DNA from 4 places in the Comamonas sp. CMM03 genome. Region 1 is predicted to be linked to each of the others. Evidence: riboswitches for the same ligand, from Rfam matches in the RefSeq annotation. Region 1 holds a riboswitch; each other region holds the start of a gene.
The links. A riboswitch is a leader RNA that binds a small molecule or an ion and turns the genes downstream of it on or off. The one in region 1 is predicted to bind cobalamin.
Positions count from the first base shown of each region.

Region 2: another riboswitch for cobalamin. It lies ahead of KW830_RS00315 (TonB-dependent receptor domain-containing protein); the one in region 1 lies ahead of KW830_RS03825 (ABC transporter substrate-binding protein).
Region 3: another riboswitch for cobalamin. It lies ahead of KW830_RS01670 (TonB-dependent receptor); the one in region 1 lies ahead of KW830_RS03825 (ABC transporter substrate-binding protein).
Region 4: another riboswitch for cobalamin. It lies ahead of KW830_RS16140 (TonB-dependent receptor domain-containing protein); the one in region 1 lies ahead of KW830_RS03825 (ABC transporter substrate-binding protein).

Region 1 is NZ_JAHUXB010000001.1:846,231-849,434, forward strand. It holds gene KW830_RS03820 (iron ABC transporter permease) at 1-810, opposite strand, end outside; gene KW830_RS03825 (ABC transporter substrate-binding protein) at 898-1,905, opposite strand; cobalamin riboswitch at 2,039-2,266, opposite strand; gene KW830_RS03830 (GNAT family N-acetyltransferase) at 2,326-2,910, shown strand; cobalamin riboswitch at 2,908-3,128, shown strand.
Region 2 is NZ_JAHUXB010000001.1:69,461-72,664, forward strand. It holds gene KW830_RS00300 (EAL domain-containing protein) at 1-432, shown strand, start outside; gene KW830_RS00305 (cell division protein ZapA) at 732-1,208, opposite strand; gene KW830_RS00310 (hypothetical protein) at 1,205-1,420, opposite strand; cobalamin riboswitch at 1,547-1,787, shown strand; gene KW830_RS00315 (TonB-dependent receptor domain-containing protein) at 1,854-3,204, shown strand, end outside.
Region 3 is NZ_JAHUXB010000001.1:357,774-360,977, reverse strand. It holds gene KW830_RS01670 (TonB-dependent receptor) at 1-1,589, opposite strand, end outside; cobalamin riboswitch at 1,717-1,972, opposite strand; gene zigA (zinc metallochaperone GTPase ZigA) at 2,147-3,204, opposite strand, start outside.
Region 4 is NZ_JAHUXB010000004.1:498,862-502,065, forward strand. It holds gene KW830_RS16135 (ABC transporter permease) at 1-771, opposite strand, end outside; cobalamin riboswitch at 925-1,153, shown strand; gene KW830_RS16140 (TonB-dependent receptor domain-containing protein) at 1,228-3,120, shown strand; gene KW830_RS16145 (ABC transporter ATP-binding protein) at 3,159-3,204, opposite strand, start outside.

The DNA of each region.
Region 1 (3,204 bases):
CAGCAGCAAGGTCAGCTGCACCCGGCGCACCGGAATGCCCAGTGCGGCGGCGGATTCGCTGCCGAAGGTGAATGCGTCCAGCGAGCGGGCATGCAGCAGGCACAGGAGGGTGCCGATACCGGCGACCGTGGCGGTCAGCAGCGTATCCGGCCAGCGCACGCCGCTGAGGCTGCCCAGCAGCCAGAACATGATGCCGCGCGCCTGTTCGGCACTGCCGGACTTGGTGATGACCAGCGAGGTCAGGGCGTTGAAGAGCTGTGATCCGGCAATGCCGGCCAGCACGATCTGCCCGCTGTTGCGCAGTCCGCCATTGCCGGCGGCGTGGGCCAGCAGGGCGACCAGGGCAAAGGCGCACACCGCGCCGAAGAAGGCGCCCGTGGTCATCGAGATGGCGCCGGCGCCCAGGCCGGCCACGGTGACCAGCACCGCCCCGGTGGAGGCGCCTGCCGAGATGCCCAGCAGATACGGCTCTGCCAGCGCATTGCGCAGCAGCGACTGCAGGATCACGCCGGAGATGGCCAGGCCCGCGCCGCAGCTGGCGGCTACCAGTGCCCGCGGCAGCCGGTAGTTCCAGACGATGCCCTGGGTGATGGGGTCGACGGCGGACAGCGGCTGGCCCAGCAACTGGTGGGCCAGCACCTGAAAGACGGTGTGCGCGGAGATGTCGGTCTCGCCGATGGCGATGCCCAGCACGACGGCGATCAGCAGCAGGGCGGCGGCCGCAGCCGCTACCCAGGCCGTGCGCAGACGCCGCCGGCCGCCAGCGGTGCCGGCGGCGTCTGCGCGAGGGAGTGCAGTCTCTGCTTGCATGGAAATAGGCAAGGCTGCCGTGCAGGGCGGCACGGCAGGGGAGCTTTCTTCTTGCTGCTCTTGTGGTGCTTGTTGCGCTTGCTGTTCTTACTTGGCCGCGCCTTGCAGGCGGAGCACGGCCTCGGCAATCTGCTCCATGCCGTCGACCTGGCGGATCGAGCCTTGCAGGGCATCCGCATCGACAATGACGATGCGCTGGTTCTTGACGGCATCCATGTGCTGGGTGACCGGGTCCTTCTTCAGGAATTCCAGCTTCTTTTGGTAGTCATCGGCAGGGAAGCGGCGGCGGTCCATGCGGGCAATGATCAGAATGGACGGGTTGGCCTTGGCAATGGTTTCCCAGCCTACGGTGGGCCATTCTTCGGTGGAGCCGACGACATTGCGCAGGCCCATGGACTGCATCATGTAACCGGCCACACCGTTCTTGCCGGCCATGTACGGGTCGGCCGCCAGATCGGAGCTGGAGAACCACAGCGCCGCCGACAGGTCTTGCAGCTTGGATGCCTTGACCTTGGCGATGGCCTGGGCCTGGCGGGTGCCGAGGTCCTTGACCAGGCTGTCACCGCGCGCCTGCACATCAAAGATCTGGGCCAGCTGGTGAATGCTCTTGTAGAGGGACTTCACGTCGTAGCCGGCCGTGCGTGTGCCGTCCGACCCCACCAGGTTGTTCTTGCCCTCGCAGTCGGTGGGCATGGCGTAAGTGGCGATGCGCAGGTCGTGGAATTGCTCGCGGGTGCCGACCACGCCGTCCTTGCCGATCATCCATTCGAACTGGGACACGACCAGTGCCGGGCGCTTGCCGATCACCGACTCGAAGCTGGGAATGTTGTCGGACAGACGCGGCGCCTTGTCGTTGACGGCCTTGAACTGCGGCAGCACCGGGTTGAACCACAGCGCCGTGCCGGCCACCTTGTCGCCCAGGCCCAGCGCATACAGCATCTCGGTGCCGCCCTGGCCGATGGTGACGGCCGAAGCAGGGGCCTTGTCGAAAGTGACGGTGTGGCCGCAGTTCTGCACCTGCAAGGGATAGTCCGTGGCGTGGGCGGTGAAGGTGGTGGCCAGCAGGGCGGTGCAGGCAAGGCTTCGGATCAGCATCAGGCTCGTCTTTCCAGGTTGGGCAGGGACCACTGGAAGACAAGGCACAACCCACGCTGTGCGTGCGGGCCGCAGCGGCGCCGGAACGACAGAGTCACGAGAAATGGCTCACTTCCCGGACACCCCGCCGGCAATGAATGGTTGGTGCTTTGGCAGGTCTCCTGACTGGCAGATCAGCGCCTCGCGGCCACCTTCCCAAACTGGCGTTCAGTGGTGTGTCGGTCGCGGGCTCATTGCCTACAGTTGCGGGGGCAGTTCCATTTGGCAGGCAGCGCCAGGGGCGCGGTCTGCACTGGATTCCCTCATGCGGCCAGCGTATGCCGGCGCATGTCCTTGCGGAACCAAAGTTCGGTTAATGTAGCTGATTTTGTAGCGGCAGCCCCCACGGCAGCCTGTGCGCATGGCGGTTTCGAGGCTGGCATGACCCTGTCTTTGTCCCTGTCCCATCTGATTTCCATCCAGCCGGTCGAGCGCCTGCAGGAGGTGGACGGTTTTCTGCGCGATGCACGCGTGCAGATGTTCGGTGCGCGCGTGTCTGCCCAGGACACGCCGGCGGATCTGCTGCATTTCGAGCAGGTGTACGGGGGCGGCGGCGGGCAGATGTGGGCGGCCCACGATGCGCAGCGGGGTGTGGTGGGCAGCATTGCCTACCGCCCGTACGACGGCCGGTTTGCGCAACTGGACTTCGGGCCGCTGGCCGTGGTGGAAGTGGTGCGCCTGTTTGTGGCGCCAGTGTGGCGGCGACAGGGCCTGGCGCAGGCCTTGTGGGCCACGCTGCAGGCCCACGCCCGGGCCCACGGGGTGGAGGTGCTGTACCTGCACACCCACCCGTTTTTGCCGGGGCGCTGGAGTTCTGGCAAGGCAAGGGGTTTGCGGTGCTGCAGCGCGAGGCCGACCCGGTCTGGCAGACCATCCACATGCAGTGCCTGCTGCCGCCTGTGCTGCCCACTGCAGCGTCCACTTAGCTGTCCCCGTTGCGCGAAGGGTGTGCTGCCGCTCCTATAATTTGCGCTTTGAACAGGAGCTCTGCATGGCGCATGCCCATGCCGGGTGAAACGGGAAGTCCGGTGACCTTCGCCTTCGGGTGGGAAGCATTCCGGCGCAGCCCCCGCTGCTGTAAGCCTGACCGCCACACGTTGATGCCACTGGGTACGTTACCTGGGAAGGCCGTGTGTGCGGTATGACGGCGAGCCAGAATACCGACCTGTTCGATTGCAGTGGTATGCCACGGGGTGTGGGCTGTTTGCTGACTGGCCCTTTCCACCGCTTTGGCGGTGCGACCCAGGCCTGTCGCACGCA
Region 2 (3,204 bases), 780 kb from region 1:
GCCCTGCTGCAGAAGGAGCCGGTCATCGTGCACTGCATCGAACAGCTGGCGGACCTGGGTGTGCAGCTGGTGATCGACGACTTCGGTACCGGCTATTCCAACCTGGCCTACCTCAAGCGCATGCCGATTTCCAAGCTCAAGGTCGACCAGTCCTTTGTGCGCGGTCTGCCACAGGACATGAGCGACAAGGCCATTGTGGAGGCGGTCATCGGCCTGGGGCGCGCGCTCGATGTGGAGATCGTCGCCGAGGGCGTGGAGACCGCCGCGCAGCGTGAAACGCTGATGCGCATGGGTTGCGGCTTCTACCAGGGGTTTCTGTGTGCCCCGGGGGTCGAGGCGGCTACCTTCCAGGCCATGCTGCGCGCCCAGGCGGCAGGCCTGGAAGCAGGAAGTCTGGGGGGCGGAGTGCCGGGAGAAGACCGGCCGATGTAGCGGCCTTGGCCGCCGGGATGAGGGTGGGGGTGTCTGCAAAAACCACCGCGCCGTCATCCTGAACCGGGGGTTCAGGTGGGCGAGGGCAACCAGACGTTGGGTTCGTCTAACGCGAGACGATCACGCTTGCCTGGCAATGTACCAAGCCCGTGCTCAGGGAGCATTGGTTCAAGGCAATATAAAGCACGGCAGATTTGCAGACGCCTTCATTTTAGCGCGTGACCGGCGGCTTGTGGTGGACCGGATGGAGAAAAGGGGGATTTGCGCGGCAGCACCGTTTCGGCGTTGCCGCAAGGCCTCTACAGCAGCTTGCTGTCGACTTCCAGCGCGGCTTCCAGGCGTTCGATCAGCGCCTGCGCCTGCTGCAATTCGTGCTCGCGCAGTGCCAGCAGCTCTTGCAACTGCGCGGCCAATGCCTGGGCTTCTTCCTGTGCCTGCAGTGCTTGCTGCAGGGTGTCGTCCCGTGGGGTGTCTTCCAGCGGGGCTGCGGGCAGTGCGTCGGCCGCAAGGGCGGCAGGTGCCAGGCCGTTTTCCAGCGTCAGCTCCAGCTCCTGCTCGAGTTCCTGCACGCGGGTGTACAGCGATGCACTCTCGAACGCCAGATTCACGGCGGCCAGCACCCCCACGCGTTCGCGGGCGCGCACCTTGCCGGTGTTGCGGATACGTTCCATGTCCGCATCCACCCGCTGCACGGCGGCCAGCAGCATGTCTTCCTGGCCCTCGGGGCAGGTCAACACATAGTCTTGCTGGAGGATGCGCGCTTCGATCTGGCTCATGGTGCCTCTTGGTTGGCGGGCAGGCGCTCAATCAGTGCGTCCACCCGTGCACGGGCCGCCTGCAGGCGCGAGCGCAGGGAATCGCGCTCCTGTGTGAGCGCGGCCACCTGCTCGGCCAGCAGGGCATTGGTGCGCTGAAGCTCGGCGTGGCGCAGCAGCAGGCGATCAACACGCTCTGCCAGCGGCTCGATCATGGAAGGCTGCGAGGTCATAGACATAGAGGGTAGCAATTGTAGGCGTGCCTAAATGTAAGCAGGTGAAATAAGGCCGAATCAGCCTGCATATGACGTTGGAAAACACCGGTGCACAGCAGTTTTTCTACGAACGGCAGGACTGAAACTAAAATCGCTGCTGTTGGTGCTCGCAGCGCGGTTCACGCGCAGCAGTTCAACGGGAAGCAGGACGGCCTCGTTTTTTCAGAACCCGCCCAGCCTGCGCTGCCCCCGCAACGGTGAGTCCCTGGTGCATGCCATGCACCCCCGCCATCTGATACCGCCACTGGATGCCTTGAACAAGCGTCTGGGAAGGCGATGGTGTGGAGGACCAGCCCGGATACCGGCCAACACTGGTGTGCCCGCTCGAGCGGGCATGGTTTTGCCCATCACTGGCGGGGAGGCTGGTACGGGCGACTAGGTGTTTTTTCTCATGTTCTCGAATGTTTTGAAGGCCGGTGCCGTGGCGCCCGCCTTGCCGTGGTCTGCCGTGTCGGCGGCCGTGTTGTGCGCTGTGGCGGCAGCCGCCCAGGCCCAGGAGAGCCCCTCTGCACGCGCCACGCTGGAGGAGACCGTGGTGGCCGCCACGCGCAGCGAGCAGCGCCTGTCGGATGTGATTGCGGACATGACGGTCATCGACCGCGACCAGCTGGACCAGCAGGCCGGCCGGTCGCTGGAAGACGTGATGGCCAAGCTGCCCGGCGTGCAGATCACCCGCAACGGCGGCCCCGGCACCGAAACCGGTCTCTACCTGCGCGGCGCCAGCAAGCAGCACACGGCGGTCTATATCGACGGCATCCGTGTCGATGTCCAGAACGGCTCCGGTGGAGCGCAGTGGGAATCCCTGCCGGTGGACCTGATCGAGCGCATCGAAGTGCTGCGCGGCCCGGCGGGCGCGGTCTATGGCTCGGACGCGCTGGCGGGCGTGGTGCAGGTGTTCACCAAGCGTGGAACCGCCGGCGTGCAGCCCTTTGTGGGCGTGGGGGCCGGCGAGTACGGCAGCCGCAAGGCCGAGGCCGGCATCAGCGGCGCCCAGGGTATGGTGGATTACGCGCTGGGCCTGTCCTATGCCGAAAGCCATGGCTTCGATTCCAAGAACCGCGGCGTGCACAACGAAGACCGTGACGGCTACACGCGCAAATCGGCCAACGCCCGCGTGGGGCTGCAGCTGAATGCCGACCAGCGTCTGGAACTGACGGCCCTGACCAGCCGCACCAATGCCGGGTATGACGCCAGCAAGTCGGTCAAGGACGACCGCGGCCTGCGCGCGCTGGATGCCTATGGCCTGAGCTGGACCGCCCAGTGGACGGAGCGCTTTCGCACGCGCCTGTCCGTCAGCGAATCCACCAACCGCTACGAGACCTCGGGCACCAGCACCTACGAAGCCGAAACCCGGCTGCGTACCATGCTGCTGCAGAACGAGTGGCTGCTGGGCCCCGGCACCTTGAGCCTGGCGCTGGAGCGGCGCGAAGACACGCTGGAGAACACCGGCCTGAAAAACACCAGCCACAAGGACCGCGACCAGACCGGCGTGGCCATCGGCTACGGCGCCAAATTCGGTGCCCACAGCGTGCAGCTGAATGCCCGCAGCGACGAGGACAGCGACTTCGGCCGCAAGAACACCGGCGGCATCGGCTACGCCTGGGCGTTTGCACCCCAGTGGCGCGCTACCGCCTCCACCTCGACCGGCTTTCGCGTGCCCAGCCTGTATCAGCGCTTTTCTGACTATGGCGATCCGGCACTGGCCCCCGAGGAAAGCCTGAACAAGGAAATCGGTCTGCGCT
Region 3 (3,204 bases), 490 kb from region 1:
ATCTGGCGGCTGGTCTCGGGCTTCAGATTGGGGTTGCCGAAGGTGCGCCCGCCGCCCACGGCGGTGAAGTCGGCGGCCAGTTCGGTGGCGGTCGGCGCCCGGAAGCCGGTGGCGATGCCTGCGCGCAGGTTCCAGTCGTCGGTGGCCTTCCAGGTCGAACCCAGGGACCAGGTGTGCGTGTCGTACTTGCGCACATTGGACTGGGCAAACGCCAGGTTGGGCGTGGGATCGAACCGGGTCTCGCCCCAGGTCTTGCGCAGGCCGCCACGCAAGGTCAGGCGGTTGTCCAGCAGGGTGTGGGCGTCTTCCAGGTACAGCGCCTTGGTTTCTTCCGTCTGGTTGTTGTCGTACGGGGCCACCTGGCCCGCCGGGCCGCCGGGCATGGCCACGCGGAAGCGGTCCGAGCGCAGGTGGCTGCGTTCCCAGTCCACGCCCACCAGCAGGTCGTTGGCGGCAGACAGGCGAAAGCGCGGCTGCAGGCGGATGCCGGTGGCATCCAGCTTGCGGTCGTTGTAGTCGCGCGCCGTGCCCGGCACCGGGTTGGTGCCGCTCTTGATGACGGGGGACGCCCAGTTGAATTCGTCCTCGTCCACAAAGTGGTAGACCTGCGCCAGCCAGCTGACGGACTGGTCGGCCAGCGCACCGGTGTAGGTCAGGTCCAGCGAGCGGTTGTCGCGGTTGTCCTTGCTGTAGATGTTGGACCCGGATCCCCGGAAGCCGGCGTTGTAGATGCCGTCGGTGCGGGCCTGCAGCTCCACCCGGTTCAGGCTGTCGATCTGCAGCCCCAGGGCCGCCACCGCGCCGCGGCGCTTCCAGCCGGTGTTCTGCATGACGAAGCCGCCGTCGCCGGACTTGTAGTCATCGCGGGCGCTGGTGTTCAGGCCCACATACCAGTCCAGCATGCCGCTGGCGCCTGCCGTCTGGGCCTGGGTGCTCCAGCCGCCCCAGGAGCTGCCGGTCACCGTGACGCGGTTCAGCGGGCCGCTGGCACCAGTGCGCAGGATGATGTTGATCACCCCGCCCATGTTCTGGCTGCCGTAGACCACCGAGGCGGGGCCGCGCACGATTTCGATGCGATCCACATCCGTCAGGCTGAGCTTGGACAGATTGGCCGTGCCAGCGCGGCGGCCGTTGAGCAGCACCAGCACCTGGCCCTTGAAGTCGCGCCCCTGGCCGTCGGTGGCGGCGCCGCGCAGGTTCAGCGATGTCTGGGCTGCCGTCCATTCGCTGAGAAAGCCCACCGCATGTTCGGCCAGCAGGTCGGTGACCGAGCGGGCCGACGAGCGTTCGATCTCCTGGCGGTCAATGACCTGGGTGGTGGCGGCAATGCGGGCGCGGTCCTCGGGCCGGGCCGTGGCGGTGACGAAGACATCGCCCAGCGCCGCAGCCGGGATCGGGGCCGATGTCGATGCGGTGGCGGTGGCAGCAGTGGCGGCAGAAGCCGCGGTGTTGTCGGCCACGCCCTGGGCGTGGGCGCCCCACAGCGCGCAGCACAGCGCGGCGCCGGCGGTCACGGGCTTCAGGGCGGAAAGGGGAAAAGCGACAGGCCCGCAGAAGGGGCCCGGGGAAACACGGGAAGGGGTGCGCATGCGCGGCTCCAGATGGCCCTGCTCTCCCGCAAGGCCGATTCAAGAAAACATCCGCAGGCATGCATGCGCAGGCAGGACAGCTCGGCGCACGAACCCATCCAACCTGGACTGCGCGCTCACCCGCGGCGTCCAACAAAAGTGACAAGGCCGGTATCCGGGCTCGCGAAATGCCGACACTCCGGGACATCCGTCCTGGAACTTTCGGCCCACTCCACGCCTTCCCACGCAGTGCGCAGTGGCTTCAGGTCTTACCTGGGTGCAGAGGGTGATTCGCTTACCGTTGCGGGGGCAGCGCAGGCATTGCACTCCATGGAGCGCACCTGCTTCCCGTTTAACTCCAGTGGCCGTCAGGCCAATGCAGCACCTCGTAACAAGCATTGAAATGTATCTCAATGCAGCGAGGAATTATCGTTCAGGACACATGTCCGCAACGGACACAACACGCCGGACATATCCAGAATGCATGCCTTGGCAGCCGATGGAGCGCAGCGCTGCATAAAGGCTGCACAAAGGCGGCTCAATGGCTAAACCAGGGCTGCAGCCGGGCATGCACAGCGTCAGTCCCAGGCCGGGAACGGGTCATGAAAGCCGGTCCAGGCCTTGGGGGCCAGGGCCATTTCCTGGTCGGTCAGCAGGCAGGCATCCAGCCGCTGGCGCAGCGCGGCCTCGTCCATGCCGATGCCGATCAGCACCAGTTCCTGGCGGGCATCGCCCACGCGTTCGTCCCAGTGCTGGGTGATGGTGGCCAGCGCCTCGGGCTCGCGCGGCCACTGTTCCCGGGGCACGGCGGCCCACCAGCGCCCTGCCCTGCCATGGCGGCACACAGCCCCGGCCTGCGACCAGTTGCCCGCATAGAGGGGGCGGCTGGCCAGCCAGAAAAAGCCTTTGGAGCGTATGACCCCGGGCCATTCAGACCCCACCAGGGCGTGAAAGCGCCTGGGGTGGAACGGCCGGCGCGCGCGGTAGACAAAGCTGCCGATGCCGTATTCCTGGGTTTCCGGCGTGTGTTCGCCGCGCAGCTCTTTCAGCCAGCCCGGGGCCTTGGCCGCCTCGTCGAAGTTGAACAGCTTGGTGGACAGCACCGACGCCAGCGGCACCTTGCCGAAACTGGATTCCACGATGCGTGCACGCGGGTTCAGGGTCTTCAGGATGGCGATGAGCCGCTGGCGCTCTGCGTCGGTGATGAGGTCGGTCTTGTTGAGCACCAGCACATCGCAGAACTCGACCTGTTCGACCAGCAGGTCCACCACCTTGCGCTCGTCGCCTTCCCCCATTGACTCCCCGCGCCCCTGCAGGCTGTCCCGGGATTCGTAGTCCTTGAGGAAGTTGAAGCCGTCCACCACGGTGACCATGGTGTCCAGCACCGCAATGTCCGACAGGCAGGCGCCCGCCTCGTCGGTGAAGGTAAAGGTCTCGGCCACCGGCAGCGGCTCGGAGATGCCTGTGGACTCGATCACCAGGTAGTCAAAGCGCTTTTCCCGGGCCAGGCGGCGCACCTCCACCAGCAGGTCTTCGCGCAGGGTGCAGCAGATGCAGCCGTTGCTCATTTCGACCAGTTTTTCCTCGGTCCGGGACAGGTCGCTGCCGCCTTCGCGCACCAGCGCCGCGTCGATGT
Region 4 (3,204 bases), on a different contig from region 1:
ACCGCCCGGCTGCTGCACCAGCACCTGGGCCGGCCAGCCGGGCAGGGCACGCAGCGCAGCGGTGAAGGCACTGCGGTCGGTGCCGCTGCGCAGCAGCACATCCACACGCTGGATCTGGCCGTCCTGGCCCAGCAGGTCCTGGGCGGCGCCAATGTCCATTACTGCCAGCGGGGCACCGCCGGCTGCCACCGTGCCGGCCACGCGCAGCGTCACGGCATGGGTGTGCACGCGCACCGGCAGCAGGGCGCCGGGGGCGCTGGCTTCGTCCAGGCCCAGGGCCTGCAGTGCCGCCGGGTTCAAAAACACCGCGTCGGGTGCGAACAGCCGCAACCGGTCCTGGCCGGCAAACAGCCGGGGCTGCAGCGCAGGGGCCAGCGGGGCCGACTGCAGCGCGTCGCCGCCCAACAGGCGCAGCGACAGCGGTTCCGGTGGCGCGTGCGGGGCCTGGCCGGACGCAGCGGTTGTGGCGGGCGGGTTGTCGATCTGCACCGTGCCTTCGATCCACGGCGCGGCATGCTGCACCTCGGGCCGCAGCGCGATCAGCGGGTAAATGCTCTGGGGCAGGCTGGAGCGCATGCCACGGAATTCCAGATCCGGCTGGCCGTTGACGCTGCGCACCGCGCGGGAAAACTCATCCAGCGCCGACTGGTTGATCACATGCACCGCAAAACCCAGGGCCACGCCCAGCGCAATGGCCAGCAGGGCGGTCAGGCTGCGCCAGGGCTGGCGCCGGTACTCCTGCAGCGAAAAACTGGCCAGCAGGCGCGGCAGCGGAGAAGCGGTGAGAGAGGGTGAGGCGGGCACGGAGGTTCCAGGGCAAAACAGCGGTGTGCACCGCCGCCAGGGCGGGTGGGCACGCCAGCGCGGCCCACGGTTCCATGGGCAGGGCATTCGCCATCCTACAAGCCCCGTGTCAGCCTGCTGCCTACAATGCGGGGTTTTGGTGCTTGCAGCGCTGTTCTGGCGCTGCGGTTAAACGGGAAACATGGACGCCGGCGCCCGCGCTGGCACAGCATGTACTGCCCCCGCAACAGTGAGCGCACAGGTCCCGCAGGACCCGCTTGCCATCTCTTGCCACTGGAGCCATGCGCTCTGGGAAGGCTTGGCAAGCCGTGCGCCAGTCTGGATACCGGCCAAAACAGGTCCAGCATCCGCTGGCGTGCCGCTGTGCATGCAGACCCGGGTTGCTGGTTGTGTGAAGCACGGGCGGGGACGCCGGTGCCAACCATGTGTGCATCCATGCGAAATTTCCAACCATTCCCAGCGGAAGGCCAGCGCGCTTCCGTGCGTTTTCCTCTGGCGGCCGTGGCCCTGGCCGCGGCCTGCCTGGCCCAGCATGCCGCTGCGCAGAGCGTGCCCCTGTCCACCACGGTGGTGACCGCCACCCGCTCTGAAACGCCGCTGGACGAAACCCTGGCCGATGTGCGCGTGATCACCGAAGAGCAGATCAGCAATTCGGCAGGCCGCTCGCTGGCCGAAGTGCTGCAGCGCTTTGCCGGCGTACAGATGTCCAGCAGCGGTGGTCGTGGCAACCTGCAAAGTGTGTCGATTCGCGGCAGCAAACAGGTAATTTTGCTGGTGGACGGGGTGCGTTTTGGGTCTGCTACCGCCGGGGATCCTTCGCTGGCAAGCCTGCCTCTGGAGCAAATTGAGCGCATCGAGGTGGTGCACGGCCCGGCATCGGCCCTGTATGGCAGTGATGCCATTGGCGGGGTGATCCAGATTTTTACCAAACAGGGAAAAGGGTTGACGCAAGCTTTTGTGCCCCATGCGCAGCTGACCTGGGGCAGTGGTGGCTACAAGGATGCCAGTGGCGGCTTTGCAGGTGCACAGCAGGGCTGGAACTACAGCCTGCATGTAGCGCGTGTGGTGGACCCCGGCTTTTCTTCCACCAACGAAAAGAGCGCGTACTACCACCGGGACGCAGACAAGTTTGACCAGACTTCGCTGACAGCTTCACTCGGATATGCCTTCAATGACGCCTGGCGTCTCGATGCCAATTTGATGCAGGCGGATGGCTATGCCGAATCGGACAATGGCAGCACCACGCATTCGTGGCTGGATTCGAACGCGGGAACCCGTTCACTCAAGCTCTCGGGCACTTTGAGCGAGGCCTGGAAAACCCAGCTGAGCGTGTCCCGCTCCATGGACAAGCAGTGGAACCGTGACCGCAGCATCGCTACGGGCATGTTGGTCAGTTCAACCTTCAATACCGCCCAGGATGAGTACAAGTGGGGCAACGAAATCAAAACACCGATTGGTTTGGTTGTTGCCGGGCTGGAGAGGTTGGAACAAAGCATTGTGTCGACCACGAAGTTCGACCGCTCCGAACGTAGCACCAATGCTGCCTATGCAGGCCTGAATGGCAGCCACAGTGCGCATTCCTGGCAAGCCAATCTGCGCCGCGATGACAACTCTCAGTTTGGTAGTTACAACACCTGGGGTATTGGTTATGGCTATCAGGTGCTACCCACTTTGCGAGCTTACGCATCGCGTGGAAAGAGCATCAATGCACCTACATTCAACCAGCTGTACTACCCTGCAGACCCTGTGTGGGGTGGGGGAGGGAATCCCAACCTTCAGCCAGAGGAAGGGCAGAACACGGAAGTGGGCCTGAATTGGGACCTTGCAGGTCACGAATTCAAGTTGGCACACTTTGACAACAAAGTGCGTAACTTGATCGTTTGGGGCAGCACGGTGGAGAATGTGGACCGGGCCCGCATGAAGGGGTGGTCGCTGGGCTATCAAAAGTCTGTCGATACTTGGCGTTTTGCGGCAACCTACGAACACCTGGATGCGCGCGATAACGAAGGCGAACGCATCACACGGCGCCTACCTGAAGCACAGGCCACTTTGTCTGTGAACAAGACGCTCGGGGCGTGGAAATTGGGTGCCAATGCGCTGTACGTAGGCAAGCGCACGGATGCTGTCTATGGCGTTGGTACGGTTGACTTGAAGAGCTATACCACCGTGGACCTGCACGCCGAATACCAGTTTGCCAAGGACTGGGCGGTGCAGGCCCGTGTGGCCAACCTGACCGACAAGGTCTATGAAACCGCCTACGGCTACAACCAGCGTGGCCGTGCCGGCTTTGTCACCTTGAAGTGGACGCCGCGTTGAAGCTGCGCCGCTAGCACGGCCCCGCGGTCCGGCGCTGTTCAGGCCGCCGCAATGCCCCGGGCCGTCAGCCGCAGCACCCGGTCA